4 regions of the Modestobacter marinus genome follow, and region 2 is predicted to be linked to each of the others. Evidence: riboswitches for the same ligand, from Rfam matches in the RefSeq annotation. Region 2 holds a riboswitch; each other region holds the start of a gene.

Region 1 (7,278 bases), on a different contig from region 2:
CCCTGGGCGTGCCGTCGATCTCCGCCGTGCGGGAGGAGATGGAGTCGCGCGTGCAGGCGATGGTCGACGAGGTCCGCGGTGACCCGGCGGTCGCCGCGGTCCCCGGGGCGGCGGACGTGCGGGTGACCACGGCGGTCTCCGTGGGCCCGGCCGCGCAGGAGCTCGTCGACGCATCCGCTGACGCGGACCTCGTCGTGGTCGGCAACCGTGGGCGGGGCGCCGTGCGCAGCGTCGTCCTGGGCTCCGTCGCGCTGCACTGCGTCACCCATGCGCGCTGCCCGGTCGTGGTGGTCCACCCCTCCTCGACCGGCCACGCGCGCCGGCGCCCGGTGATCGTCGGCATCGACGGGTCGGCCGCCTCCCGCGCCGCACTGCTCGCCGGAGTGGCCGAGGCGGCCCGGCTGGGGACCGACGTCGTCGCGGTGACCACGTACCAGATGGCCGACCACTGGATGGCCCTGTCGACGGTCGTCGTCCCGACCGCGGAGGAGGTGCGGTGGGACCTGCAACGGGGCGGCGAGGCGATGCTCGAGGACGTCCTGGAGGAACACCGGACCGGCTCCGGCGGTCGGTCGCCGGATGCCCGGGTCGTGGTCGCGGAGGGAGCTCCTGCCGACATCCTCGGCCAGTGGGCAGCCGGCGCCGCACTGCTCGTCGTGGGCAGCCGCGGGCACGGTGCGCTCCGTGGCCTCCTCCTGGGGTCGGTGGCGCTGGCCTGCGCCATGCACGCCTCCGGGGCGGTCATGGTGGTGCACCCGCTGCCGGACCGGGCGCCGACCGGGACCACGCAGCGGGCCACCGTGAACGCCTGACCGACCCCGACCCCGCGATCACCCCGCGCGGGGCCGCCGAGGGTGGGACCGTCCACCCCCCGGCGGTCCCTCAGCGCCTGGACGTGACGCTGCCCGGATCGACGGCCCGGGCAGCGGCTCCTGCCGTACCTTCGGGACTTCGAGCCGGGGCCAGGTGCGCGTCGGCTGGACCCCGCGCCCTGCCTGCCGATGTACCTGTCGAGGTACCCGGTGCCCGTGCGGGGCGCACACCGACGAGGGGATGTGGGATGGACTACCTGCGCCGTCTGCAGGTCGAGCGGCCTGTGGTCTTCTTCGCCGTGCTGCTGGTGGGCTTCTTCGTGGCCTTCCAGCTGCTGCTGTTCGTGGCCGGGCTGATCCTCGGCCCGTTCGGGCTGCCGCCCTGGTTGCCCCTCGCCGTGGTGCTCGGCGGCCTGGTGTACGTGGCCCGCCGGCAGCAGCGCGGACGCTGACCCGACCGCCCCGCCCGGGTCGGCCCGGCACCGGGGGAGCGGCCCGGGCCGGCGCGAGGACGAGCGCCTCCGCCGGCCGGCTCCGCCCCTGCCTCGTCCCGGACGTCCCGTGCCTCCGCCGCGCAGGTGCGGCTCCGGTCAGAAGGAGACCGGGAGCTCCTCCACGCCGTGGACGAAGGACAGCCCACGCCAGCGCAGCTGCTCCTCGGGGACGGCGAGCGCGAGGTCCGGGAAGCGGCGGAACAGCGCGGGGAGCGCGATGCGCAGCTCCATGCGGGCCAGCTCCGCACCGACGCAGCGGTGCACCCCGTGACCGAAGGCCAGGTGCCCGCCGGCGGGGGAGCGCCCCGGCTGGAACCGGTCGGGCTCCGGCCCGGCCCAGGCCGGGTCGCGGTCGGCGCCGCTGAGGGAGACGGCCACGAGGTCGCCCTGCCGGACCGGGCAGCCGGACAGCTCCAGGTCCTGCTTCGCGAACCGCGGGAAGGCCACCTGGACCACCGACAGGTAGCGCAGCAGCTCCTCCACCACGCCGTCGACGTCGGCCGGTGAGCCGTTCCGGAGGAGGGCGGCGTGCCCGGGGTCGCGCAGCAGCACCATGGTGCCCAGGGAGAGGGAGCTGGCGGTGGTCTCGTAGCCGCCGGTGACGATCCCGTCGACCAGACCGGCGAGGTCGTCGTCGGAGATGCCGTCGCCCTCGGCCTGCAGGATGCGCCCGATCAGGCCGTCCCCGGGCGCCGTCCGCTGCCGGGCCACCACGTCCAGGAGGATCCGCTTCTGCTCGGACACCGCGCCGAGGGCCGCGGCCGCACCGCCGGTCGCGTCGAAGCGCTGGGTGCCCAGCCGCACGAAGGCCTCGTGGTCGGCGTCGTCCAGCCCCAGCAACCCGCAGATCACGTCCATGGGGACCCGCCAGGAGACGTGCTCGGCCAGGTCCGCCGGTGACCCGGCGGCGGCGAGCTCGTCCAGCCGGCGGGTGACGATCGCCTCGACCGTGGGCTCCAGCCGGTCCAGCCGGCGGCGTGTGAACTCGGGGGCCACCAGCTTGCGCAGCCGGGTGTGCAGCGGCGCGTCGGTGAAGCCCAGGCCGCCGACGTCGGCCGTCGACCCCGGCCCGGCGTCACCGAACAGGTGCCGGATGTCGTTGCTGTAGGAGTCACGGTCGCTCAGGACGGTGCGGGCCTGCTCGTACCCGGTCACCAGGTGGGCCGTCAGCCCCATCGGCAGGTCGAGCCGCTCCACCGGGCAGCGGGCGCGCAGCGCGGCGAGCTCGGGGACCGGGTCCACGCCGTGCCGCAGCAGGGGGAGCCGGGCGCTCTCCGGGAAGAAGGCCAGCTCGGAGAGGTCGATGCCCTTCCGGCGGATCCGTCCTTCCACCATGCGCCCCAGCCAGGCCCGGGCCACCGCCCGGGCGCTGCGCTGGCGCCGCGGCCAGCCGCTCGTCCGCCGCTTCGCCGGCCGGGTGGTCAGGGCCACGGTCCGCCGCACGCGGCGACGCCCGGAGCTGCGTGGTGCTGAGTCGGTCGTGGACATGATCCCTCGTCGTCGTCCGGGCACCGGCGTGACGTCAGCTCCGCCGGGCCCACCGGCGGGCGACCCCGACCGGCGCCGGGTGCTGATCGCCGCGACGTCCACCGTGCCACCCCGTCGGGTCCACGGGCCCCGCGCCGTCGACCTCGACGCTGCCGAGCCGTGGCGCTCCGTTCCGTGGCGGTGGGCGCTGACCCGACCATCCCATGCGGACGACCGGAGACCGTCGGCGGCCCTCCGGGGGCGGACAGCACGGTGCCCCCCTGCCTGCACGCGGGCAGAGGGGCACCGTGGGTTCCCGGTGGAGCGGAGCCGGGAGGCTCAGCCCGCCAGGTAGTTCACGTGCGGGTGGTCCATGTGGTTGGCCGTCGGGCTCCCGCGGTCAGCCATCGGGCTCCAGGAACCGGTCGGCGAGGTGAGGATGCGCTGCTGCCAGATGACGTACTCCACGCCGAGGGTGTCCCAGTTGGCGATGTGGTAGGCGACGATGGCGTCCCCGAGCGCGGCGTCGGACATCACCATGTAGTCCAGTGCCCGGCCGGAGGGGTGGCCGTTCGGGTCGGTCGCGCTGGCCCGCGTCCCACCGATGGTGATGCCGGCGGCGCCCGGGACGTCGCGCACGACGGCGTCCGCGGCGGCCTGGGCCCGCGGCTGCACGGGACCCGCGCTGTTGGTGATCTGGGCCTGCCCCGACGGCGCGGCGACGACGACTGCGGGGACCGGTGCCGGGGCGGGCGCCGGGGCCACGACGACCTCCGGCACGACGACCTCCGGCACGACGACCTCCGGCACGACGACCTCCGGCACGACGACCTCGGGGACGACGACCTCCGGTGCCGGGACGACGACCTCGGGTACCGCGATGACCTCGGGGGCCGGAGCGACGACCTCGGGTGCCGCGACGACCTCCGGTGCCGGGGTGGCCTCAGGTGCCGCGACGACCTCCGGGGCGATCTCGGGTGCCGGGGCGGTCGGGACAGGACCGTCCTCCGAGCCGAGCAGGAACCGCAGCTGCCCCGGGGTCAGCGCCCCGGTGTCCCCGCCGCCGAAGGCGGCGATGTGGCGCTGGTAGAGCTCCCGCCAGGAGTGCCGGTTCCCCGCCGCGGCCGGGTCGCCCTGCTCGGCGGTGTGCCGGTCCACCTGGGCGGGGGAGGCCTCGGGTGCCGGGGTGGTGTGGGCCAGGGCCGGGGTGCTGAGGAGGCCGAGCGTGACGAGGGAGGCGCCCGCGACGACCGGGAGGCGGACGAAGCGGGACGGGCTGTGCTTGGGCATGAGTGATCTCCGATCACCGCCGGAGGGGTTAGCTGTCGGGTTCGGGCGATCGGTGCCCGGCCGGCGGTGCCGGCTTCACCCCGAGGCGCGCCCACCGATGTGTCGGCGCGCCGGGTGTAGTGGGTCCCCCACCCCTGCCCTGAGAGTCCTGGATGGCGGCCGGCAGGCAGGGTTGAGCGGACCGGCGCCACGCCCACGATGTCGGCGTGACCGGAACGTTATGGACGGGCAGGTGGGCTGTCTCCGTGACGATCGTCACGTCCTCGGCGTGCCGCCGACGGCACGCCGTCCGGGGCGGATCGAGGGGCGCCGAGCGCGTGTCCGGCACCGGTTCCGGCCACGCGATGGGCCATGCACCCCGCCTCGGGGCACCGCGCCTGCGGGGTGCGGGCGCGCTGTGGGGAAGGCCACGGCCCGACCGTGGTCGGGGAGCGGCCCGCCTGCCGCGCCGCTCCGTAACCTGACCGTGATGAACCCCGTGACCCAGGACCGCAGCCGGCGGTTCGCGCGCCTGCCGGACCGGGCGCGGAAGGCGATCTCCGGGTCCGGTCCGCCGACGGCACCGCTGGCCCTCCGGGCCCAGCCCAGCCGGGTCGACGCGGGCACCGCGCGCTCGGCGCTCGGCCTGGCCCTGCGCATCGGGGAGTCGATGATGGCGGTCGGTGCCTCGGCCGCCGACGTCACCGCAACGGTGCTGCGCGTGGCGGCGGGCTACGGGCTCACCGACTGCCAGGTCGACATCACGTTCACCTCGCTGACGATCAGCTACGACCCGGACGACGTCCCGCCGATCATGCTGATGCGCATCGTGCGGCCGCGGGGTCTGGACTACACCCGGCTCCAGGGCATCACCGACCTGGCGGCGGAGCTCAAGACGGCAGGCCTGGGCCTGGAGGAGGCGCACCGCCAGCTGGACGACGTCCTGTCCGCGCCGCACCCCTACCGTCGGCCGATCCACGCACTGGGCTGGTCGGGTGTGGCGGCGTGCGTCGCCGTCCTGCTCGGTGGCGGCTGGCTGGTGGCCCTGGTCGCGGCGGTCACGACGGCCGCCATCGAGCTGACCATCCGGGCGCTCGACCGGCGCGGGCTCCCGATGTTCTTCCAGCAGGTCGCCGGCGCGGCGGTGGCCACCGGGGCCGCCGTCCTCCTCGTCGTCGGCGAGGTCGAGGTGCGCACCTCGCTGGTCGTCGCCGCCGGGATCGTGGTCCTCCTGGCCGGCCTCTCCTTCGTGGGCGCCGCGGAGGACGCGATCAGCGGGTTCCCGGTCACCGCCGCGGCCCGGGCCTTCGAGGTGCTCACGTTGACCACCGGCATCGTCGTCGGCATCGCCGCCGTGCTGGACCTGGCGCAGCGGGCGGAGGTGCCGCTGCGGGTGCTGGACCCCGGGACGTCGACCGTGCCCTCCGTCGTGGCGCTGGTCGCGGCGGCCGGGATGGCCGCGTCCTGGGCGCTGGCCTCGCACGCCCGCCCGGTCGCGATCGCGGTGGCCACGGTGGCCGGCGCGCTGGCGTGGACGACGTCGTCGGTGGCGGCCGCGTCCGGTGCCGGTGAGGCGGTGGCGAGCGCGGCGGCGGCCGTCGTGGTCGGCTTCTGTGGTGAGACGCTCACCGATCGGCTGCGCATCCCGCCGCTGCTCGTCGCGGTCTGCGGCATCGTCCCGCTGCTGCCCGGGCTGGCGATCTACCGGGGGCTCTTCGCGGTGGTCGTGGAGGGCGACGTGGGGAGTGGGGTGAACGCGCTCGTGGGGGCGGCGGCGATCGGCCTGGCGCTGGCCGCCGGGGTCGTGCTGGGCCGCTACCTCGGCCGGCCGCTGGGTGGCCGGCGGGACCGCTTCGACCGCCGGGTGCGGCGCCACGCGACCAGCGCCCACTGAACAGCCCCGGGCGGATCGTGCGCTCCTGAGCCGAGGTGGGACGTGGCGGCGCGGCGCCCGGCTGCTCCCGGAGGGGAGCAGCCGGGTCCTCCCGGTCAGCCGTGCAGCTGCACGGTCCACTCGCAGGGCAGCATCACGGCCGAGGTGCCGGCGCGGAGGCGGAAGGGCCCGGACTCGTACTGCCAGCCGTCGGCCCAGTGCGCCAGGTACCGGGTGTCCACCGCGACGTCGACCCGCGCGGCCTGCCCGGCGGGGACGCGCACGGCGGCCGAACCGACCAGCCACCGCACCGGACGGTCCACGACGGAGTCCGGCCGCTCGGCGTAGACCTGCACCACCTCCTTGCCGTCGTGCTCGCCGGTGTTGGTCACCTCGACCGTCACGGTCACCGTCTCGCCGGGCGCGGCCACGGTCGGGGCGTCGCCACCGGTCAGCTCGAAGGTCGTGTAGCCCCGCCCGCTGCCGAACCAGTACGCCGGTGCGGCGCCGGCGCGCAGCCAGGCGCGGTATCCGATGTGGACCCCCTCGGCGTACTCGACGACCCCGTCGACCGGCGTGCAGTCGAGCACCGGCACGTCGGCCTCGGACGCCGGCCAGGTGGTCGGCAGTCGCCCGCCCGGCTCGGCCAGCCCCAGCAGGACGTCGGCGACCGCGTTCCCGAACTCCTGCCCGCCGAACCAGCCGACCAGCAGGGCAGCGACCTCCTCCCGCCAGGGCATCAGCACCGGGGCCCCGGCGTTGACCAGCACGACGGTGCGCGGGTTGGCCGCGACGACGGCGCGGACGAGGTCGTCCTGCCGGCCCGGCAGGGCCAGGGACTCCCGGTCGTAGCCCTCGGACTCCACCACCGAGTTCGTGCCGACGACCACCAGCGCCACGTCGGCGGCGGCCGCGGCGCGGGCGGCCTCGGCGATCAGGGCGTCGGGGTCGGCGTCGGCGGGCTCGGTGCCCAGCCGCAGGGACATCGCGCGGGAGTTGAAGCCGACGCGGTCGCCGAGGTCGAGGACCAGCCGGACGTCCAGGGGGGTGCCGGCGGTCAGCCGCACCTCTGTCGACGCGGTCGGCGGGCTCAGGAACGCCGCGCCGAGGTCGGTGCCGACCGGGATGAGGGTCTCGTCGAGCAGCAGCTCGCCGTCGACGTGGACCTGCGCCCGGCCCACCAGGGCGCACCCGAGCCGCACCGTGCCCGACTCGGTGGGGGTCCAGCGGGTGGTCAGCTCGTAGCTGGCGGCTGCCTCGATGGGCGCGTCGCCGCCGAAGTACACGAGGTCGCTCGCCCGGCGGTCCTCGCCGAACAGCTCGGTGCCGTCGGCGGCCAGGAACCGGGCGCGCAGCCCCGGTG
Region 2 (7,278 bases):
ACGTCGCCCGCACGGTGCACCTCTCCCGCCAGCTGGGGGAGCCCGTCCCGATCGCGCAGGCGGACGTCGACTCGCTGTACGCGCGCTACCAGAACGTCTACGGACAACGATGAGCACGAAGGAGCAGCAGGTGGCATTCGAGGGTTCGGAGATCTGGTTCCTCACCGGCAGCCAGGGGCTGTACGGCGAGGAGACCCTCCAGCAGGTCGCCGAGCAGTCGCAGCGGGTCGCCGCGACGCTGGACGGCGCCGACGCCGTCCCGGTCCGGGTGGTCTGGAAGCCGGTGCTCACCGACGCCGGGGCGATCCGGACGATGATGGGCGCGGCGAACGAGGACCCGAACTGCCTCGGGGTCATCACCTGGATGCACACCTTCTCCCCGGCGAAGATGTGGATCTCCGGGCTGGACGCGCTGCGCAAGCCGCTGCTCCACCTGCACACCCAGGCCGACGCCGCTCTCCCGTGGGCGACGATCGACATGGACTTCATGAACCTCAACCAGGCCGCCCACGGCGACCGGGAGTACGGGTTCATGCTCACCCGGCTGCGCACGCCGCGGACCACCGTCTCCGGCCACGCGGGCAACCCGCGGGTGCAGGCCCGGGTCGGTTCCTGGGCCCGCGCCGCCGCCGGTGCCGCCGCCGCCCGGGGCCTCAAGCTGGCCCGGTTCGGTGACAACATGCGGAACGTCGCGGTGACCGAGGGCGACAAGGTCGAGGCGGAGATCCGCTTCGGCATGTCGGTGAACACCTGGGGCGTCAACGACCTGGTCGCCGTCGTCGAGCGGGTCGCCGACTCCGCCGTCGACGCGGTGGTCGCCGAGTACGGCGACCTCTACGAGATGGACGCCGACCTGCGCCCCGGCGGCGACCGGCACCACAGCGTGCGCTACCAGGCGCGGATCGAGGTGGCCCTGCGGTCCTTCCTCACCGACGGCGGGTTCGGCGCGTTCACCACCAACTTCGAGGACCTCGGCGGCCTGCGCCAGCTGCCGGGCCTCGCCGTGCAGCGGCTGATGGCCGACGGCTACGGCTTCGGCGGTGAGGGCGACTGGAAGACCTCGGCGCTGCTGCGGGTGCTCAAGGTCGCCGCCCAGGGCCTGCCCGGCGGCACCTCCTTCATGGAGGACTACACCTACGACCTGGCCTCGGAGACGCCGAAGATCCTCGGTGCCCACATGCTCGAGGTGTGCCCGACGATCGCCGGGGACAAGCCGCGGCTGGAGGTGCACCCGCTGGGCATCGGCGGCCGCGAGGACCCGGCCCGCCTGGTCTTCACCGCCGCCCCGGCCGCCGGCATCACGATCGGCTGGAGCGACCTGGGTGACCGGTTCCGCTGGGTGGCCAACGAGATCGACGTCGTGGAGCCGTCCGAGCCGCTGCCGAACCTCCCGGTCGCCCGGGCGGTCTGGGAGCCCCGGCCGGACTTCGAGACGGCGACCGAGGGCTGGCTGACCGCCGGCGGGCCGCACCACACGGTGCTGTCCACCCAGCTGGGGGCCGACGAGCTGACCGACCTGGCCGAGGTCTTCCAGACCGAGCTGGTGCTCATCGACGCCCACACCACCCGGCGCAGCCTGGCCAAGGAGTTGCGCTGGTCCGCGGCCTACCACCGGCTCAACCAGCGCCTCTGAGCTGAGACGACGATGCCCCGGCCGAGAACCCGGCCGGGGCATCGACGTCTTGGGCCACCCGTGCGCCCGCACCTTGCACGGTTGGGGCGTCGATCTCGCTAGTTCGAGCCAGTAGCTCTACGTGTGCGACTTTGAGACGGAAAGTGCGGGCCGCGTTCGTAGCGCACCGAGGGTCCGCGTTCCGGTGAGTCGTCGGTCTTCTTGATGATCTGTCTGTCTGCCAGCGACCGGAGCAGGACGCTCGCGCGCGTGACTTGCACCTGGCAGAGGTTTTGCACTGTTTGATTGCTGACCGTCGGGTACTCGCGCAAGTGCGCGATGATCCGACGATCCACCTCGTCCTGCTCATTGCGGTGATAGGGGAGTAGGGAGCCGAGTTCGGCGCGCACTCTCTCCCGAAAACGATAGGCGGGCATGCGAGAGCGGCGGTCCTCGCGGGTCGGCTCGATGAGGGCGTAAACATCGTCGCTCAGCCGTCGGAGCGCGTCGGCGGCCTCGTCGATGGTCTTCTGGATTACGGGTGCGATGTCCTTCGCGCGAACGGTCGCGTGCGAGCGCAGATAGTCGATGGTTAGAGCAGCATCAGTGTCCTCTCTGACGTCGTCAGGAAGGTTGGCCATCAGTGAGGCAACTCTCGTCACGGGTGCGCCGCCGGATAGGACGACACGGACTGCCCCACCCCGACTCGTGAAGCCAGGCGGCTTGTGACCGGCTCTCACCATGGTGCGGACCATCACATCCACACCAGTTCCCGCCCGCTCCGCCAGACGCAAGACTCGCAAAGCATCCGCGAGTCTTCGGTTTCGCGGCTTGGAGCTGTGCGTCAGCAGATTGTCTTCCGTGACTCCAAAGACGAGCTCCCCAGGGCTGACGACAACTAGCTGCGAGGGACTGTGTTCGATGACTGTCTGGTCAGGTAGTCGGTAGTCGCGGTGTGCAACGGCATTGACGACGGCCTCTCTGACGGCAGCGCGGGGAATGGTCTCGAGCTGTTGCTGAACGCCACTGGCAAGCGTGACCGGAGTTGTTTCGTTCGCGGCGTCGACATCGCGTAGGCATTCACGAATAGTCAGGAGAAGGGGCAATGCGTGCACCTCGGGAGGGCGGGTCAATGCACCGCCGGGGGTTCGTTTCCGCAAGTACTGGATGGTTGGGTTGGGGGCCGCCTGCTGTCGCGTGAAGAGCAGGGCGCCTGCCCTTAGCAGGCGGCCATCGTCGTCAAGAACTCCGCATTCGCGGAGCAGGTCCTCATTGCTCAACGTGGCTCTGCGTCGGCTCTGGTCATCGCCAGCCTGCTCAAGCAGGCGCCTTGCCTCTTCGATGGCAGTCTCAGCGACGTCCTTCATGGTCCAGTTCGTCAGTTCGGCCGACCAGTCGTAATTGCGCCGTTCATCGCGGACTGCCCCCTCTCGCTCGGGGGTCATTGGCTCGCAGTGGTCGGAGATCCGTTCCCTCAGCTTTCCGCCGACCCGGTGCAGGTCAAAGCCCGGCTCGACCAGGAGGACCAGAATCTCTGCTGACCCAGCCGGGCGCCGCTCGGCCGACACGACCAGGTTCGGCGAGGTCAGTTGCCAGATGCGGTGCCGAAGGTCGTCCTCGTCCAGAGACGGCGGCAATCCGACGAAGGCAGCGGGCCCGGCTGCGTCGTCGTCGACACCGACGACGATCGCTCCTCCGCGAGCGTTGGCCATGCACGCCGCGGCCTCGGCTAGGTCGGCAGCTCCGGCTTTCAGCGAGTCTCGATCGTTGGCAGCCGGCTCCTTGTACTCCTTGAAGTCTAAGTACTGCGATTCAAGGTCGCCGGGTCGTGCGCCAGCCGAGATGGCCTTCAAGGCGTCAGAAACCGCACGGCTGGCCGCGGCGGGTGTCGTCATGCGGTATTACTACACCCTGTCTTGACAGGGAGCAATAAAACTCGACCGTTTGGTCCGACAGCAACGTGGGAGGCGGGCCCGGCTCGCTTCCGTCGGCTGTCAGGGGCGGGCTGACTGGGCAGCCTGCAGTGATGAACTTCCGGCGGCGCCGGATCTCAGTCAGTGCCCCGATGACAGGCCATGACGACGCCCCGGCCGGTAGCCCGGCCGGGGCGTCGTCGTCGCCGGTGGTCCGGTCACCCGGACCGCCGGCCGGGTGGGTCAGCGCGGGACCGCGCCGACCCACCCGCCGCGCTGGTCGATCAGTACCAGTTGTTGGCCTGGAAGTGCGCCCACGCGGCGCACGGGGTGCCGTAGCGCTCGCTGATGTAGTCCAGCCCCCAGGTGATCTGGGTCGCCGGGTTGGTGCGCCAGTCCGGGCCGGCCGAGGCCATCTTCGACCCGGGCAGCGCCTGCGGGATGCCGTAGGCGCTGGAGGTCGGGTTGTCGGCCGTGGTCTGCCAGTTGCTCTCCTTGGTCCACAGGTTGTCCAGGCAGGTGAACTCGCCCGGGCCCCAGCCGCGCTCGGCGACCATGGCCCGGCCGATGGACCGGTTGTCACCGGTGGCGGTCCGGTCGGCGCTGCGGCTGGCGGCCTGCTCGACCGGGCGGCTGGGCGCCGGGGCCGCAGGGGCTGCCGGGGCTGCCCCGCCGAGGGTGAGGGTCTGCCCGACGCGGAGCACGTTCGGGTCGCCGCCGATGGTGCCGCTGTTGGCGGCGTAGAGCGCCTGCCACGTGGTGCCGTGCTGGGCGGCGATCTTGTTGAGCGTGTCGCCGGAGCGCACGACGTAGGTGCCGGACGCCGGCGCCGGTGCGGCCGCCGGGGCCGCGCCGCCGCCGATGGTCAGCACCTGGCCGACGCGGAGCACGTCCGGGTTGCCGCCGATGGTGCCGCTGTTGGCGGTGTAGATGCTCTGCCAGGTGGTGCCGTGACCGGCGGCCAGCTTGCTGAGCGTGTCCCCGGGAGCCACGGTGTGGCTGCCGGTGTGGGCCTGGGCCGGTGCGATGACCCCGAAGGACATCGCCGCAGCCGCCGCGACCACCATGGCCGGGCGCGCCGCGGAAGCGAAGGCGGAACGCCCGGTGGAGCGGTCACGCCGTGCCGTGAAGCGATTGAGCATGGGTGTGTGTGCCTCTCGCCGCCTGCGGAGTTAGCTGTCGGGTTCGGGCGAGAGCTGCCCGGCCGCATGATGCGGCTTCACCCCAAGGCCCGAGGGCCTGGTCCTGCGAGGTGGGTCCCCCGCGCCTGCCCGTGGTCTCTGATGTCCGGGCGGCGGTGGGCAGGTTCGGCGGTGCCGTCGTCCGGAGCCCGCCGTGCGGCGGACTGCCCAACGGTAGGCAGACCGTCGTCCCGGGGTGCCGGTCGACGGTGACCTTTCCCCGGCTCTCCGAGGCGGCCAGTACCAGCGGTGACGGATCACGGACGCGGTGTGGACAACACTTCTCTGGTCGTTTCTTCGCGCAACGGCATGCCAGGGCCCATGGTGGGTACGGCAGGCCGCTCGGTCGACGGCTCAGCGGGCGGTGAGCACGACCGGCAGCTCCTGGAGACCGCGGATGACGAACTCGGGACGGCGCCGGGCCGGGCGGGCCAGCTCCAGCCGGGAGGTGCGGCCCAGCAGCGCGCCGAAGGAGGCCTGCAGCTCCACCCGGGCCAGCGGGGCGCCGATGCAGAAGTGCACCCCGGCGCCGAAGGAGATGTGCGGGTTGTCCGCGCGCCCGACGTCGAGGGTGTCGGGGTCGGCGAAGACGGCCGGGTCGCGGTTCGCGCTGCCCAGCAGGGCGGCGATCTTCTGACCCCACTCGACGGTGACCCCGCCGACCTCGGCGTCGGCGGTGGCGGTGCGCTCGAACAGCTGCAGCGGTGAGTCGAAGCGCATCAGCTCCTCGATCGCCGTCGGCAGCAGGCCCGGGTCCGCGCGCAGCCGGGCCAGCTCGTCCGGGTGCTCCAGCAGCGCCAGCAGGCCGTTGCCGCTGACGTTGACCGTCGCCTCGTGGCCGGCGTTGAGCAGCAGGATGCAGGTGGTGACCAGCTCGTCCTCGGTGAGCCGGTCGCCCTCGGCGTCGCGCACCGTGACCAGGTGGGTGAGCAGGTCCTCACCCGGCGCGGTCCGCCGCTCGGCGGCCAGCTCGCGCAGGTAGGCGACGAACTCGGCGGCGGCCCGCTCGGCGTCGGCCTCGACCTCCGTCGTCCGGCCGTACTCGTACATCTTCACGATCGCGTTCGACCATGGCCGCAGCAGCGGCCGGTCGGCCGCCGGCACCCCGAGCAGCTCGGCGATGACCGCGACCGGCAGCTCCTCGGCCATGCCGGAGAGCACGTCGACGTCGTCCTGCCCGGCGGAGCGCTCGACCAGGGAGTCGACCAGGGAGTCGGCCAGCTCCTGCACCCACGGCCGCAGCCGCTCCACGTGCCCGCGTGCGAACGCCGCGCTGATCAGCCGGCGCAGCCGGGTGTGCGTGGGCGGCTCCATCTCCAGGATGGCGTTTCGGTGGATCAGGTTGAAGCTCTCGAACCGCTCGGCGGGGGTCCGGTCCGACCAGATCCGGCCCAGCCGCCGGTCACGCAGGACGGCGTTGGCCTCGGCGTGGCCGAGCGCCAGCCACATGCCCTGCCGCTCGTCCCACTGCACCGGCCCGGCGGCGCGGGCCACGGCGAACGCCGGGTAGGGGTCGGCGACGAACGCGGGGTCGGTCAGGTCCAACGGGGCGGCAACCGGTGTCACCGGCAGCAGGGTACGGAACGGCCCGGCCGGCCTCCTGCCTCGTCGGGCTCGCGCCTGCCAGGCTCGGCGGGAACGGTGGACCCGGGCCACATACGCTCGCGTGCATGGCCCGCTCCACGACCCGCCGCCGTCCCGCCGCCCCCGCCGCGGCCGCCGGCGAGACCAACCCGAAGGCGCCCTGCCCCTGTGGCTCCGGCCGCCGCTACAAGCACTGCCACGGCTCCGGCTACGGCCAGCCCGTGCTCCGCCCGTTCGAGGGCCTCCCCGGCGAGGTCGACTGGGTGGCGCTGCGCGAGCTCGTGCCGGCTGCCACGGCCGCGCTGACCACCACGGACGGCCGCTCGGTCACGCTGGCCAGCGTGCTCCCCGGCGGCACCCCCGCCCTGGTCCGGGCCAACGGCGAGATCCTGCTCGGCGTCCAGCTGCAGACCTCCTCCGACGACGTCAGCCGCGACCTCGGCACCGCGCTCGCCGCCGCGCTGGAGGCCCCGGCCGGTGCCCCCGTCGACCCGGGCCCCATCGGTGCCGCCGGTTCGGCCGGGCCGCGGCTGCAGGAGCTGCTGGACCTCTCGGCGCCGTTCGAGGTCACCGTGCACGACGACTTCGACTTCTGGCTGGAGGGCGCCGACGTCGACGCGACCGCCCGCGCGAGCCTCCGGCAGGCCAACGACATGGTGATGCCCACGGTGCGGCTGGCCGGGCTGGAGGCCGCCTACTGGTGCCGGCCGACCACCGAGCGCGGCCACGTGCGCTGGGTGCGCCCCGAGCCGGAGGAGGCGCTGCTGGACGCCCTGGCCCGGCTCGGCGCCGCCGAGCAGCTGAGCCTGGGGGAGGGCACCCGTTACGCCGGCGCCTTCCGCGCCCTGGGCCTCGTCGTCCCGGTGTGGGACGTGCCCGGTGAGGTGCCCGGCGCCGAGTGGGCCGGCCCCTCGGCGGAGCTGCACTCCCGGCTGGAGGCCGCGCTGGCGGTCACCGAGCCGCTGACCGCCGACGAGCGGCGGGCACG
Region 3 (7,278 bases), 2.3 Mb from region 2:
AGCCCCCACAGGTAGGCGCGGCCGATCATCACCGCCTTGGCGCCCAGGGCGAGGGCCTTCGCGACGTCGCCCCCGCGGCGGATGCCGCCGTCCATCAGCACCTCGACCTGGTCGCCCACGGCCTCGGCGACCGCGGGCAGCGCGCGGATCGCGGCCGGGGTGCCGTCGAGGTTGTTGCCCCCGTGGTTGGAGACCGAGATCGCGGTGACCCCGGCGTCCACGGCGCGCTTGGCGTCGTCCACGCGCATGACGCCCTTGAGCATGAACGGCTGGTCACCCCACAGCTCGCGGAGCCACGCGACGTCCTCCCAGGTGGGCATGGGCGACTGCATCCACTGGCCGTAGGCCTCGAAGAAGGTCGGCGCCTTCTCGCCGGGGGTGCCGACCATGTTCGGCACGGTGAGGTCGGGCAGCTTCCTGGTCTTGGCGAACTCCCACAGCCAGCGGGGCTTCAGCGCGACCTGGGGCGCGTACCGGCGCACCGCCTCGAGGTCGATCCGCTCGGGGATGAAGGGGCTCCCCCAGTCCCGGCCGTAGGCGAACGACCAGTCCAGGGTGGCGATCAGCCCGGCGGCCCCGGCCCGGCGGGCGCGCTCGACCTTGGCGGCCATCAGGTCGCGGTCACCGACCCAGTACAGCTGGAAGAAGGTCTGCGGGTTGGCCGCGATGACCTCCTCCATCGGCTTGCTGGCCATCGAGGACAGCCCCATGGCGGTGCCGCGGGAGGCCGCGGCCCGGGCGACGGCGACCTCACCGTCGGGGTCGACCGCCTGGACGCCGGTCGGGCTGATCAGCACCGGCAGCGCGACGTCCTGCCCCATGACGCGGGTGGCCATCTGCTTGTCGTTGCTCAGCCCGGCGGTGTGCGGCGCGAAGCCCAGCTCGGCGAAGGCGGCGAGGTTGTCCTCCGCGGTGAGCCCCCGTTCGGAGCCGGCGACCAGCGCACCGTAGACGCCCTTGGGCAGCCGGCGCTTCGCCCGCCGCTGTGCCTCCGCCACCGACTCGAACCACGCGTTCGCCATCTGTGGACCCCCTGCTGCTCGACCCGTCCCGGCCGACACCGTCGTCGGCCGGGGTCGCCGCCGCAGGCGTCGTCCGGGACGACGGCACCCTGCGTGGCACTGAGTGCCACCCTAGCGGCAGGGAGTGTGCTGGGACACAGCCCGCGGGGTCAGGAGTCCTTGATCGCCGAGACGTCGAACTCCACCTGGACCCGGTCGCTGACCAGCACGCCACCGGTGTCGAGCATCGCGTTCCAGGTGAGGTCCCACTCGCTGCGCTTGATCGCCAGCGCGCCCTCGAAGCCGACCCGCATGTTGCCGAACGGGTCCAGCGCCGAGCCGGTGAGGGTGAAGTCGATCGAGACCGGCCGGGTGACCGCCTTGATCGTGAGGTCGCCGGTGACCCGGTAGACGTCCCGGTCGACCTGCTCGACCGCCGTGGAGACGAACACCATCTCCGGGTGCTGCTCGACGTCCAGGAAGTCGGCCGAGCGCAGGTGCGCGTCCCGGTCCGGGGTGCCGGTGTCGATGCTCGCGGTCGCGATCCGCAGCTGCACGCTGCTGGCCGCCGGCGTCGCGACGTCCAGGTGGGCGGTGCCGGAGAAGTCGGTGAAGGCACCCCGCACGGTGGTCACCATGGCGTGCCGGGCCCGGACGCCGATCCGGGTGTGCGTGACGTCGACGGTGTAGTCGCCGGTCACGTCTGCCAGGGCGCTGGTGGCGGCGTCGAAGTCCGTCGCGGCGCCCTCGGGTGCGCGGTGCTTGCCCACGGGTCAGCGCTCCTCTTCTCGGTGGTCGAACTGTTCGATCCTCCCCGATGGTCCCGCGCCGGCGCACAGGTGGGCCACCGGTACGCGGCCCGGGCGCAGCGAGGCCCGGGTCCCGCGGGACCCGGGCCTCGCTGCGGAGCGCCGGTGGCTCAGTACCAGCCCTTGGCCTTCGAGTGCGCCCACGCGCCGCACGGCGAGCCGTAGCGGTTCTCGATGTAGATCAGCCCGGCGTCGATCTGCCGGTAGCCGTCGGAGGTCTTGGCGATCCCGGTGCTCGCCCAGGTGGAGTCCAGGAACTGCGGGATGCCGTAGGCGGTGCTGTTCGGGTTCTGGGCGTTGGGGTTCCAGCCGCTCTCCTTGCCCCAGAGGCTCTCCAGGCAGGAGAACTCCGCCTGGTCACCCCCGAGCTTGCCCAGGGCGTAGTCCTGGAAGGAGCCGGAGCCGGACGACGCGGCCGGGGCCGCCGCCGGCGCGCGGGCGGGGGCGGGCGCGGCCGGCGCGGGCGCGCGGGCGGCGGCCCGCTCGGCCGCAGCCGCCTCCTCCGCGGCCTGGGCCTCCGCGGCGGCCTGCGCCTCGGCGGCGATCCGGGCCTCCTCCGCGGCCTGGGCCTCGGCGGCGAGCCGGGCGGCCTCGGCGGCCTGGGCGTCCAGCACCGCCTGGTCGGCGGCGGCCTGCGCCTGCGCGGCGGCGACCTGCGCGGCCTCGCGCTGACTGCGGTTGGCCGCCAGCTGGCCGAGCCGGTCGGTCAGCCGACCGTCGGCGACGGCGGTACCGGTCTGCTGCGAGCCCAGGTCGAGCTGGGAGGCGATGCCGGCGGGCTCGACGGCGGCCTCGGCCCGGGCGTCCGGCTCCGCGCCGACGAGGACGTTGACCAGGATCGCGCCGGCGGCGGCGACGCCGAGGTACAGGGTGGGCCGGCGGAGGCCACCGGGGGGCTGACGACGGGTGCGCCGGGCGATCGGCGCCTCCTCGGCACCGGCCGGGAGCGGGAGCACCTCGGTGGCGGGCAACTGCTCGTCCGACGAGGACACGGTGGTGCGACGGGACATCGAGAGAGGGGCTCCGTGGGTCTTCCGCGGCCGCCTACCGGGTCAGCTGACGGGTTCGGGCGGGAAGGCGCCCTACCCGGCCGGGCGGTGCCCGGGCGGGATTCACCCCAGTGGTGCGGTGGGTCCCCGGTTCGCTGCGAGCAGCGACTCGGCGGCATCCGGTGCGGGCTCCCCGGGTGGGGACGAGACGTCCGACCGGACCCGGCCAAGGTAGAGGCCGTGACCCGCTCGTGACAATGCCCGGCGCCGGACTCGTCGACATCTGCCACGTTCGCCCTGGTCACCGCCGAACCAGTGGGGCACATGTGACGGAGCACCCAGGACAGCCGCCCCGCTGGAGCACCAGGGCGGTCGCCCCGTGGGTGCTCTCAGGGGAGCCGCCACACCGTCGTCCGGCGCACCCCACCCCCGGCGGCGTCGGGCACGTCGTACTCCGCCTGGGCGAGCAGCCCCTCCTTCGGGACGTACGCGCGCCCGGGGTCGCCCAGCAGCACGGTGGCCCCGCGCAGCCAGGCCGCCCCGAGGAAGGGCAACACCCGCGCGGTCATCTCGCGGTCGTAGCAGACGTCGCCGGCCAAGACGACGTCGATCTCCGGCAGCTCCTCGTCGAGCACGTCGCCGACGACCTCGACGCCGGTGACCCCGTTCACCTCGGCGTTCAGCCCGACCGCCGCGTGCGAGTACGGGTCGACGTCGCTGGCCAGCACCCCGCCGGCGCCGGCCAGCAGCGCGGCGACGGCGACCAGGCCGCTGCCGGCCCCCAGGTCCAGGACCCGGCGGCCGGCGACGAGCTCCGGGTAGTCGAGGACGTGCCGGGCCAGGGCCTGCCCGCCCGGCCAGGCCGCGGCCCAGAACGGCGGGTCCTCGCCGGCGCCGCCGCCCTCGGTCTCCATCGCCTCCCACAGGGCGACGACGTCGTCGGCGACGTGCAGCTGCACCTCGGGGACGAGGGAGGGGCGGTCCAGCCGGGTGTGCGCCCGCAGGAAGGCCGGTGGGACGGGCTGCTGGACCACCACGCGGTCAGGCCTTGTGCTGGGTGCGCACGACGGTCACCGGGCACGGGGCGTGCCGGGTGACCTGGTCGCTGACCGAGCCGAGCAGCAGCCCGGCGAAGCCGCCCCGCCCGCGGGCGCCGACAACGAGGAGGTCGGCGTGCTGGGCCGCCTCGATCAGGGAGCGCACCGGCGCGGCGTGCACGACGTGGCAGCTGACCGCACGGGCGCGCTCCGCGCCCAGCGCGGCCCGGACGTCGGCCTCCAGGTCGGCCTGCACCGCCTGCTCGTACTCGCTGATCGGCGGGACGTAGCCCGGCTCCCAGCTGGCCGGCTGCGGTGCGGTGGCGATCCGCCAGCCGCGGACGACGTGCAGCGGCCACGAGGCGCGCTCGGCCAGGCCGGCCGCCCACTGGAGCGCCTCCTGGGCGCAGTCGGAGCCGTCGTGCCCGACGACGACGCCGCCGTCCACCACGGCACGCGTCGAGACCTCACCCTCGACCCCGGCCAGTTCGGTGGCCGCCTCGTCCCGCTCGGCCGTGAGGGCTGCGTCCCCCGGCTGGTCTCCTGGCTGCTGCGTCAACGCCGTCCTCCTGTGCTCGTCCGTCCGTGCTCTGCCGGTACCCGGCACCGGACAGCCTCTCCCACCGGCCGGGAGAACGGCAGGGTCGGAGGGCCTGACCGGCTCGTGTCGCCCGACCGGCGGGCTCGGATCGCGCCGGAGGCCGCACTGCTCTTCACTTCTCCTGGGCCGGCGCACGCCGGCAGGAACGACTGGATCGAGGAGGAACGGCAGCCATGGAGCACTTCACCATCGCCACCGTCGCCGAGGAGAGCGCCGACTTCCGTCGGGTGCTGTGGACCGGCGAGCACACCCAGCTGGTGATCATGACGATCCCGCCGGGCGGGGAGATCGGCGAGGAGGTGCACGAGGAGATCGACCAGATCCTCACCTTCGTCAGCGGCACCGGCCAGGCCGTCGTGGGCGGGCAGAAGAAGAACGTCGCGCAGGGTGACCTCGTCGTCGTCCCCGCCGGCAAGAAGCACAACTTCCTCAACACCGGCGTGAACCCGCTGGTGCTCTACACGGTCTACGGCCCGCCGGAGCACGCCGACAAGGCCGTGCACAAGACCAAGGAGGAGGCCGACGCGCTCGAGGAGGCCGGCAAGGACGAGCCGCCGACCAGCTGAGCCCGGGGTGTGCCGATCGGGCAGGCTGACCGCGTGACGACGCAGCCGGGCATCTTCGCCCTCGGCACCCCCGAGCACTGCTACCTGGAGCTGGACCTCGAGCCCGGCTGCTCCGCGGCGGACCTGGTCCGCGGGGTGGCCGGGCTCACCGGTCCGCTGTCCTCCACCGGCGGGGTGAACCTGGTGGTCGGCTTCCGGCCGGAGCTGTGGGCCGCGGTCGCACCGGACGACGCCCCGGCGGACGCCGCGGGCTGGACCGAGGACCTCGTCGGCGCCGGCCGCTACCGGATGCCGGCCACCCAGCACGACGCCTGGCTCTGGGTCGCCGGCGGGGACCGGACGGCGGTGTTCGACAACGCCCGCGCCGTGCTCGCCGCGCTGGCGGGCGTGGCCCGGGTGGGCGCGGAGGTCACCGGGTGGCTGTACCGGCACGACCGGGACCTGACCGGTTTCATCGACGGCACGGAGAACCCGTCGCTACTGACCGCCGCCGAGGTCGCGGCGGTGCCGGCGGGTGAGCCGGGCGCGGGGGCCAGCATCGTGCTGTACCAGCTGTGGCGGCACGACACCGCGACCTGGGAGAGCCTGGGCGTGCACGGCCAGGAGATGATGATGGGCCGGACGAAGCCCGACAGCGTCGAGCTGCCCGAGGACGTGATGCTGCCCAGCGCGCACGTCGCCCGCACGTCCGTCGAGGTGGACGGCGAGGAGAAGCAGGTCTTCCGGCGCAACGTGGCCTACGGCGGGGTCACCGACCACGGGACGGCGTTCGTCGGGTTCGCCCGCGACCAGTGGCGGCTGACCGAGATGCTCCGCCGGATGGCCGGGGCGACCGACGGGATCCGCGACGGGCTCACCGGCTACCTGACCCCGCTGACCGGCGCCTACTACGTCTGCCCGTCGATCGACGCCCTCGCGCGCTTCGCGCCGCCGGACGAGGACTGAGAGCGGTCGTGCCCACGGAGCCGGCACGCCCCGAGCCGGCGCGACGTGATCCGGAGGGTGGCGACCCCGCGTGCTGGCTGGACCAGGTGTGTCCGGCCTGCGGCCGGCTGGCCGAGCGGACGGCGGCCGGCCGCTGCGCCTCCTGCGGCGAGCCCTGGGACTGACCGTCCACGGCTGGCGCACCGGCCCCGGGCAGCTGTCCGGTGGGCGGCGGTCCGCTGCGCGGCCGTCCGGTGTGCGGCCGTCCGGTGTGACGCGCGGGCACCGGGGCGCCCAGGTCGTCGCCGGCCTGGTGGGCCGGCGCCCAGGTCAGGCGGCTGAGCTCCGGGCGACCTGACTGCCGTACCAGCTGGTCAGCAGGTGCGCGCGCACCGAGCCCGGCAGTGCGCCCCAGCGCAGCAGCGCCGCGCGGGCCGGGAGCGCGCTGGCCGCTGCCAGCTGACCCAGCTCGCGGACCCGCTCCGGCCGCGGGCTGTTCGGCCCGCGATCGTGCAGGCCCGCGGCGAGCTGGCTGTCGAAGGCCGCGAGGATGTCGGCCTGGTGCTCCGGGTCGAACCACTGAGGGCTCCGCGCCGAGCTCGCTGCGAGGTGATGACGGATCACGATGCGTCTATCGGTCCGTCGTGCGCCTGCTGTGACTCGAACCGGGCCACTCGATCCCCGGGACTGCAGTCCTCCCCCTCTGGGCACGCCTGCCCCACCTGCACCAGAGGTCTCGCCCGCCCCTCGCCGCCGGCGAGCCGACCGCGCGGCAACCGGCGGGAGTCCGACCGCGCGACTCGACGGTCCCGACCTGGTGACCTACAGCCCGCCGGCCACCCGCAGCACGGCGCCGGAGACGTAGCCGGCCTCCGGGCCCAGCAGCCAGGCGATCGCCGGGGCGATCTCGTCCGGCTCCCCCGGGCGGCCCATCGGCACCCGGGCGCTCACCCGCTCCAGCCGGCCGGCGTCGCCGGCTCCGGCGTGGATGCCGGTGCGCACCAGGCCCGGCGCCACCGCGTTGACCCGGACCCCGTCGTCGGCGAGCTCCTTCGCCAGCCCCACGGTCAGCGCGTCCACCCCGGCCTTCGCCGCCGCGTAGTGCACGTACTCGTGTGCCGACCCCAGCGTCGCCGCGCTCGAGGAGACGGTGACGATCGCGCCGCCCGGTCCGCCCCGCCGCCGGGACATCACCTGCGCGGCCCGGCGGACGCAGAGGACGACGCCGAGCAGGTTCACGTCGATCACCTGCCGGACGACGTCCACCGGGGTGTCGGCCAGGTCGCCGAGGTGGGCGGTCAGCCCGGCGTTGGCGACCAGCCCGGTGACCGGCCCCAGCTGCTCGGCGGCG
Region 4 (7,278 bases), on a different contig from region 2:
GGTCTTCGACGTGATGGCCGGCCTGCACGCCACCATCGGCGTGCTGTCGGCGCTCAACGTGCGGCACGAGACCGGGCGCGGCCAGCACGTCGAGGTCAACCTGCTCTCCTCGGCGCTGTCCGGGCTGGTCAACCACGCCAGCGCCGTCGTCGCCGGCGGCGTCGTCCCGTTCCGGATGGGCAACAGCCACCCCAGCCTGTTCCCATACGAGCCGCTGCCCTGCGCCGACGGGGACCTGATCATCACCGCCGGCAACAACGGCCAGTTCCGCCGGCTGGTCGAGGTGCTCGGCGTGCCGGAGCTGGCCGACGACCCGCGCTTCGCCCGCAACGAGGACCGCACGGCCAACCGGGACGAACTGCGCCCGCTGCTGGTGGAGCGGCTGCGCACCCGCACCAAGCAGGACTGGTTCACCGACATCATCGCCGCCGGCGTGCCCTGCGGGCCGATCAACACCGTCGACCAGGGCGTCGCCTTCGCCGAGTCGATCGGCCTGGACCCGGTGGTGACCGTGGGGGAGGGGACGGCGGCGGTGCCCTCGGTGCGCCACCCGATCACCTTCTCCGAGACCCCGGCCGACTACCGACTGCCGCCGCCGGCCCTGGACGAGCACGGCGCCGAGCTGCGACGGTGGCTGGCCACCGAGGAGGACGCGTGACCACCCCCGAGTACCCGACCGCGCTGGGCGCCTCCAGCCGTGAGTCGATCACGCTGCTGGGCACCGACCTGGCCCGTGACGTCATGGGCACCGTCGGCTTCGGCGAGCTGGCCTTCTGGCTGGCCACCCAGCGGCGGCCCACGCCGGGGGAGACCCGGGTCTTCGAGGCGGTGCTGGCCGCGCTCGCCGACCACGGCTTCACCCCCACCGCGATCGTCACCCGGCTCACCTACCTGTCGGCGCCGGACTCGGTGCAGGGCGCGCTCGCCGCCGGCCTGCTCGGTGGCGGCTCACGCTTCCTCGGCGTCACCGAGGACTCCGGCCGGTTCCTCGACGACGTGCTGACCGGCGTGGACGGCGAGCTGCCGACCGACGACGCCGGCTGGGACGCCCTGGCCCTGGAGACGGTGACCGCCCAGCGGGCGGCGCGGCGCTTCGTGCCCGGGCTCGGCCACCACGTGCACAAGGACGGCGACCCGCGCACCCCGCGGCTGTTCCAGATCGCCACCGAGGAGGGGCTGTTCGGCCCGCACCTCTCGCTGTTCGCCGCGATCGGCCGGGTGCACCCCCAGGTGCTCGGCAAGACCCTGCCGCTCAACGGCGCCGGCGTGTGCGGTGCTGTGCTCGCCGACCTGGGCCTGCCGCTGGAGCTGCTGCGCGGCTTCGCCCTGCTGGCCCGCACCGCCGGGCTGATCGGGCAGCTGGCCGAGGAGCTGCGGCACCCGGTGGCCAACGACGTCTTCCTGTCCGTGGACCTCAACAACCGGTCCGTCGCCCCCGACCCGTACGTCCCTGACCTCAACGGAGACAGTCATGGCTGAACTGGCCGCGGTCATCGCGTCCACCCACCACCCCTTCTACTACCGGGCCAGCACCGCCACCGGTGCCGACCGGCCGCCGTTCGCCGACGAGTGGGTGGCGAAGATCGAGGCGTTCCGCGAGACGCTGACCCGCGCCGAGCCCGACGTCCTGGTGATGGTGGGCAGCGACCACTTCCACCAGCTGTGGCTGGACAACATGCCGCAGTTCCTCGTGGGCAAGGCGCCGTTCTTCGACGCCAACTTCCACAACGAGGAGCGCGAGTTCGGGCTGCCGAAGATGACGCTGCGCGGCGAGGAGGACCTCGCGGCGCACCTGCTGCGCGACGGGCTGGACCGCGACTTCGACCTGGCGTTCAGCAACGAGCTGCGGATCGACCACAGCATCACCTGCCCGATCATCACCCTCCGCCCGCAGGCGGACCTGCCGATCGTGCCGGTCTACACCAACATCTTCGCCCCGCCGCTGCCCCAGCCGAAGCGCTTCGTCGCACTCGGCCGGGCGATCCGGGAGATGGTCGAGTCCTGGGAGAGCGACAAGCGGGTGGCGGTGATCGGCACCGGGCACCTGTCCCTGGAGCTGGGCGGGCCCCGCCAGTTCGGGGAGCACGGGCCAGACCCGGAGTTCGACCGCAAGGCCGTCGAGTGGATCGCCAGCGGGGACATCGAGGGCTGCCTGGCCGAGGTGTCCCTGGAGTCCCTGCACCACCCGGGCAACGCCACCCACGGGTTCATGGACTTCATGCTGATGATGGGCGTGGCCGGCGAGGGCGCGAAGGCCGACCACGTCGACACCCTCGACCTGTTCCACACCATGGAGGCCTACTTCACCTGGTACCCCAACGGGGTCCCGAGCGGCAGCGGGGTGTCGGCATGAGCAAGTACCTGCTGGACAAGTTCCTGTTCACCGTCGACCGCGACCCCGAGCTGACCGAGCGGTACCGGGAGGACCCGGCCGGCACGGTCACCTGGTGGGAGCAGGAGATGGCCAACACCATGCTCAACTGCATCCCCGCCGAGAAGACCACCTGGCTGGCCTTCACCGACGATGAGCGCCGCGCGCTGGCCGAGCACGACCACGTCGCGCTGTTCCAGATGGGCGCGCACCCCTTCCTGACGCTCACGCTGTTCATCGCGATGTTCGAGCGCGACCACGGGCCGATGGAGTACCAGCGCGCCTACGGCAGGGCGATGGAGCACATCTCCATGCCGTACCCCGACATCGCGACCTGAGCCGGTGCGCGCCGCCGTCCTGACCGAGCCGGGTGCGCCGCCGACCCTGGCGGAGCACCCGGACCCGGTGCCCGGGAAGGGGCAGACCCTGGTCCGGGTGACCGCCGCCCCGGTCGTGCCGCTGGACCTGCTCTGCGCCTCCGGGACGTCGTACTTCGGCCGCCCGGCTGTGCCCTACGTCCCCGGGGTGCAGGGGGTCGGGGTCGTGGTGTCGTCGGGGCTGCTGGCCCCCGGGACCCGGGTCTGGTTCGCCACCTCGGCGGGGATGAGCCCGGGCGACGGCAGCCTGGGTGAGCTCTGCGCCGTGCCGGACGCCGACGTCGTCCCGCTCGCCGGGGACCTGCCCGACCCGGTCGTGGCGGCACTGGGTCTCTCGGCGGTGGCCGGCTGGATGGCGCTGACCTGGCGGGGGCGCCTCCGGCCGGGGGAGCGGGTGCTGGTGCTCGGTGCCGGCGGCGCGGTCGGCCAGGCCGCGCTGGGGGCCGCCCGCGCGCTCGGGGCCTCGCGGGTGGTCGGGGTCTGCCGGTCGGCCTCCGCGGCCGACCGGGCTCGCCGGGCCGGCGCCGAGGACGTCGTCCTGACCGGGGACGGCGACGACCTGGCCGCGCGGATCCGGCAGGCGGTCGGCTCCGACGTCGACCTCGTCGTCGACCCGGTGTTCGGTGCCGTGGCCGCGGCGGCCTGCTCGGTACTGGCGCCCGGGGGGCGGCTGGTCAACCTGGGTGGCGCGGCCGGGGACGCCGCCGAGTTCTCCTCCGCCGTGCTGCGCAGCCGCAGCATCGACGTCCTCGGCTACACGAACAACGCGCTCACCGGCGAGCAGCGGGCCGCCGCGCTCACCGCGGTGCTGCGGCACGCCGCGGCCGGGCAGCTCCGGGTGGAGCACGCCGTCCTGCCGCTGGCGCGGGTCCAGGAGGCCTGGGCGGCCACGGCGGCGGGCAGCGGGAGCCGGTCGGTCGTGGACCTGTCCGAGCCCTGACCGGACGCGCCGGTGGAGACGTACGGGACGGGTGTGACCGGTGGGCAACGCGAGGAGCATCACCCGATGAACTGCCCGGGGCGGATTGTCACGATTCGATCACGCAGCTACGTTGGCTCGGTCCAGTCGGTCGCCACGTCCCCGCCCGGGGAGCCCGACCGGACGCCGCCGAGTCGCCCTCCGGGGCGAGCCGGGGACCCACCGCACCACTGGGGTGAATCCCGCCTCCGGGCAACCGTCCGGAGCGGGTAGGGCTGCTTCCCGCCCGAACCCGTCAGCTGACCTGGTAGGCGGCCATCGGAAGACACCTGTACGGAGCACTCCTGCCCATGCGCGCCCGCACCACCACCTCCCGCTCCGCCAGCCACCGGCGTTCGCCGGCCGGCATCCGCCGCCCCGGGCTCTACCTGGGTGTCGCGGCGGCCGGGGCCGTCCTGGTCAACGTCGTCGTCGGAGTCGGTCCGGCGGCCCAGGCGGACCCCGTGGCGTCCGAGCCGGTCAGCGTCGCCGAGCAGCTGGGCCTGGCCGCCGGGTCCAACGCCGTGGACGGGGTCGAGGACCTCCGGCCGCTCGAGGAGCTCGCGGCCAGCCGGGCCACCCGGGAGGCCGAGCAGACCGCCGCCCAGCAGGCGCAGGTGGCAGCCGACCAGGCCGTGCTCGACCAGCAGGCCGCGGAGGCCGAGGCCGCCCGCGTGGCCGCCGAGGCCGAGGCCGCAGCCGCCGCGGAGGCAGAGGCGGCTCGCGTCGCCGCCGAGGCCGCGGCCGCCGCCGAGGCCCAGGCGGCCGCCGCGAAGCCGGCTCCGGCGCGGGCCAGTGCCGCGGCCCAGCCCGCAGCCGCAGCGGCCGGTACCGCGGTGTCCACGATCGCGAAGATCAACAACACCGCCGGCCCGATCAAGCCGCAGGCGCAGGCCGCCGCGAACGCCGTGGTCAGCAACGTGCCCGGCGCCGGCTCGATCACTCTGGGCGGCACCCGGCCCAGCGCCGCCGACCCGCACGGTCACCCGTCGGGGCTGGCGGTGGACTACATGGTCATGTCCGACTCCGCGCTCGGCGACGCGATCGTCGCCTACCACATCGCGAACTGGGCCGAGCTCGGCGTGGACTACATCATCTGGGAGCAGCGGATGCTCTCCTCGCCCGGCGGCTCCTGGAAGCAGATGGAGGACCGGGGCAGCGTGACGGCGAACCACTTCGACCACCCGCACGTCAACTACCGCTAGGCGACCTTGGCGCTGGCCGGGGCGGCCCAGGACGACGACGATGGGGTCGTGTTGCGGTCGGTGCTCCGGGCCGCGCTCATCGGTGTCATCGTCCTGGTCGTGGTGGTCGGCCTGCTCTGGACGTTCCAGCGCCGCCTGATCTACCTGCCCGACGACGGTCCCGTCCCGGCCGCCGCCGACGCCGTCCCCGGTAGTCGGGACGTCGAGCTGACCACCGCCGACGGGCTGGCCCTCGGTGCCTGGTTCGTGCCCGGCCCGACGGCCGACGCCCCCGCGGTGCTGGTGGCCAACGGCAACGGCGGTCACCGCGCTGTCCGGGCACCGCTGGCTCGGGCTCTGTCGGCCGCTGGACTGGCGGTGCTGCTGTTCGACTACCGCGGGTACGGCGGCAACCCGGGCAGCCCGACCGAGGCCGGGCTGGCGCTGGACGTCCGTGCGGCGCGGGACTGGCTGCTGGCCGAGGGCGGGGTCTCTGCGAACCGGCTGCTCTACTACGGGGAGAGCCTGGGCGCCGCCGTCGTCACCGAGCTGGCCGTGGCGCACCCGCCGGCCGGACTGGTCCTGCGCTCGCCGTTCGTCGACCTGGCCGCGGTCGGCCGCGAGCACTATCCGTTCCTGCCGGTCCGGCTGCTGCTGCGCGACCGCTACCCGGTGGCCGAGCAGGTCGCCCGGGTCGAGGTGCCCACCACCGTCGTCCTCGGCACCGCCGACTCGATCGTGCCGCCGGAGCAGAGCAAAGCGGTGGCCGCTGCCGCCGGGCAGCTGCACCGCACGGTCGAGGCACGCGGCGCCGACCACAACGACGCCGTCCTGCTGGACGGCGACCAACTGGTCGCCGCCGTCGTCGAACTCGCCCGGCTGACGACCGGCACCTGACCACCAAAATGGCCATTTTGGTGGTGGGGGGTGGGGGGTCAGGTGCCGCAGAAGGTCTGGTAGGTGGCGCCGAAGTCGGCGGGGGCGGGGGCGGCGTACCGCGCCAGGTCCGGTCGCTCGGTGTACGGGTGGGTCACGGCGTCCAGCAGGGGGCCCAGCGGCGCCAGGTCGCCCGCGGTCGCCGCGCTGAGCGCCTCCTCGACGAGGTGGTTGCGCGGGACGTACACCGGGTTCACCCGGTCCATGCCGTCGGCGTCCGGGGCCAGCGCGCGCCAGCGCTCCGCCCACGCGTCGAAGGTGGCCAGGTCGAGGAACAGGTTGCGCACCGGGTCGACGTCACCGCGGGCGGCGGCGCCGAGCAGGCGGAACGCGGACGTGTGGTCGACGTGGCCGGCCTGCAGCAGCGCGAGGAACTCCTCGACCAGCGGCGCGGCCACCGCGTCCTCCAGGCCGTCGGGGAGGCCCAGCTTGGCCCGCATCCCGGCCGACCAGGCCGCGTCGTACTGCGGCCGGAAGCGCCCCAGCGCCTCGACCGCGAGCTCGATCGCCCGCTCCTGCTCCTCGGCGAACAGCGGCAGCATCGCCTCGGCGAGCCGGGCCAGGTCCCACTCGGCGACGATCGGCTGGTTGCCGTAGGCGTAGCGCCCGCCGGTGTCGATGGAGCTGTAGACCGTGGCCGGGTCGTGGGCCTCCAGGAAGGCGCACGGCCCGTAGTCGATGGTCTCGCCGGAGATGGTCATGTTGTCGGTGTTCATCACCCCGTGCACGAAGCCCACCTGCATCCACCGGGCCACCAGCTCCGCCTGCGCGGTGACCACCGCGGCGAACAGCGCGAGGTACGGGTCCTCGGCCTGCGCGCCCTCGGGGTGGTGCCGGCTGATCGCGTGGTCGGCCAGCCGGCGCAGCAGCTCGGGCTCGCCGCTGACCCGGGCGTACTGGAAGCTGCCCACGCGCAGGTGGCTGCTCGCCACCCGGGCGAGGACGGCGCCGGGCAGCAGGGTCTCCCGGCGCACCGCGCGCCCGGTGGAGACGACGGCGAGCGAACGGGTGGTGGGGATGCCGAGGGCGTGCATCGCCTCGCTGATCACGTACTCGCGCAGCATCGGGCCGACCGCGGCCAGCCCGTCGCCGCCGCGGGCGAACGGCGTGCGCCCGGAGCCCTTGAGGTGCAGGTCGCGCAGCCGGCCGTCGGCGTCGGTCAGCTCACCGAGCAGCAGCGCCCGGCCGTCGCCGAGCCGCGGGACGAAACCGCCGAACTGGTGCCCGGCGTAGCCCTGGGCCACGGGGGTGGCCCCGGCCGGGACGGCGGTGCCGACCAGCAGCTGCAGCCCCTCGGGGGTCCGCAAGGCGGCCGGGTCGAGACCGAGCTCGGCCGCCAGCGGCTCGTTGAGCGCGAGCAGCTGCGGCTCGGGGGCTTCGTCGGCCTGCCAGGCGACGGCCATCTCCGGCAGCTCACGGGCGAAGCGGTGGTCCAGGCTGAGGGCCGGTGCC

What was found. A riboswitch is a leader RNA that binds a small molecule or an ion and turns the genes downstream of it on or off. The one in region 2 is predicted to bind cyclic di-AMP.
Region 1: it holds a riboswitch for cyclic di-AMP, as region 2 does, so the genes downstream of both, FB380_RS18125 (VldE C-terminal domain-containing protein) here and FB380_RS24485 (LysM peptidoglycan-binding domain-containing protein) in region 2, are expected to answer to the same signal.
Region 3: it holds a riboswitch for cyclic di-AMP, as region 2 does, so the genes downstream of both, FB380_RS15785 (aggregation-promoting factor C-terminal-like domain-containing protein) here and FB380_RS24485 (LysM peptidoglycan-binding domain-containing protein) in region 2, are expected to answer to the same signal.
Region 4: it holds a riboswitch for cyclic di-AMP, as region 2 does, so the genes downstream of both, FB380_RS16855 (VldE C-terminal domain-containing protein) here and FB380_RS24485 (LysM peptidoglycan-binding domain-containing protein) in region 2, are expected to answer to the same signal.

The regions. Positions count from the first base shown of each region.
Region 1 is NZ_JAAMPA010000002.1:449,892-457,169, reverse strand. Features, by position in the region: gene FB380_RS18140 (universal stress protein) at 1-812, shown strand, start outside; gene FB380_RS18135 (hypothetical protein) at 1,061-1,264, shown strand; gene FB380_RS18130 (cytochrome P450) at 1,403-2,794, opposite strand; gene FB380_RS18125 (VldE C-terminal domain-containing protein) at 3,113-4,063, opposite strand; cyclic di-AMP (ydaO/yuaA leader) riboswitch at 4,066-4,181, opposite strand; gene FB380_RS18120 (threonine/serine exporter family protein) at 4,533-5,936, shown strand; gene FB380_RS18115 (glycoside hydrolase family 3 protein) at 6,032-7,278, opposite strand, start outside.
Region 2 is NZ_JAAMPA010000001.1:1,039,277-1,046,554, reverse strand. Features, by position in the region: gene FB380_RS04885 (L-ribulose-5-phosphate 4-epimerase) at 1-113, shown strand, start outside; gene araA (L-arabinose isomerase) at 110-1,633, shown strand; gene FB380_RS04875 (ATP-binding protein) at 1,732-3,507, opposite strand; gene FB380_RS24485 (LysM peptidoglycan-binding domain-containing protein) at 3,810-4,667, opposite strand; cyclic di-AMP (ydaO/yuaA leader) riboswitch at 4,675-4,812, opposite strand; gene FB380_RS04865 (cytochrome P450) at 5,061-6,272, opposite strand; gene FB380_RS04860 (DUF5926 family protein) at 6,377-7,278, shown strand, end outside.
Region 3 is NZ_JAAMPA010000001.1:3,367,161-3,374,438, reverse strand. Features, by position in the region: gene mftD (pre-mycofactocin synthase MftD) at 1-1,022, opposite strand, end outside; gene FB380_RS15790 (YceI family protein) at 1,172-1,771, opposite strand; gene FB380_RS15785 (aggregation-promoting factor C-terminal-like domain-containing protein) at 1,921-2,820, opposite strand; cyclic di-AMP (ydaO/yuaA leader) riboswitch at 2,837-2,984, opposite strand; gene FB380_RS15780 (class I SAM-dependent methyltransferase) at 3,189-3,836, opposite strand; gene FB380_RS15775 (universal stress protein) at 3,841-4,395, opposite strand; gene FB380_RS15770 (cupin domain-containing protein) at 4,611-5,003, shown strand; gene FB380_RS15765 (Dyp-type peroxidase) at 5,037-5,948, shown strand; gene FB380_RS15760 (hypothetical protein) at 6,258-6,551, opposite strand; gene FB380_RS15755 (SDR family oxidoreductase) at 6,750-7,278, opposite strand, start outside.
Region 4 is NZ_JAAMPA010000002.1:176,616-183,893, forward strand. Features, by position in the region: gene FB380_RS16830 (CaiB/BaiF CoA transferase family protein) at 1-658, shown strand, start outside; gene FB380_RS16835 (citryl-CoA lyase) at 655-1,479, shown strand; gene FB380_RS16840 (DODA-type extradiol aromatic ring-opening family dioxygenase) at 1,472-2,353, shown strand; gene FB380_RS16845 (hypothetical protein) at 2,350-2,709, shown strand; gene FB380_RS25550 (quinone oxidoreductase family protein) at 2,714-3,688, shown strand; cyclic di-AMP (ydaO/yuaA leader) riboswitch at 3,845-3,996, shown strand; gene FB380_RS16855 (VldE C-terminal domain-containing protein) at 4,018-4,911, shown strand; gene FB380_RS16860 (alpha/beta hydrolase) at 4,960-5,787, shown strand; gene FB380_RS16865 (protein adenylyltransferase SelO) at 5,826-7,278, opposite strand, start outside.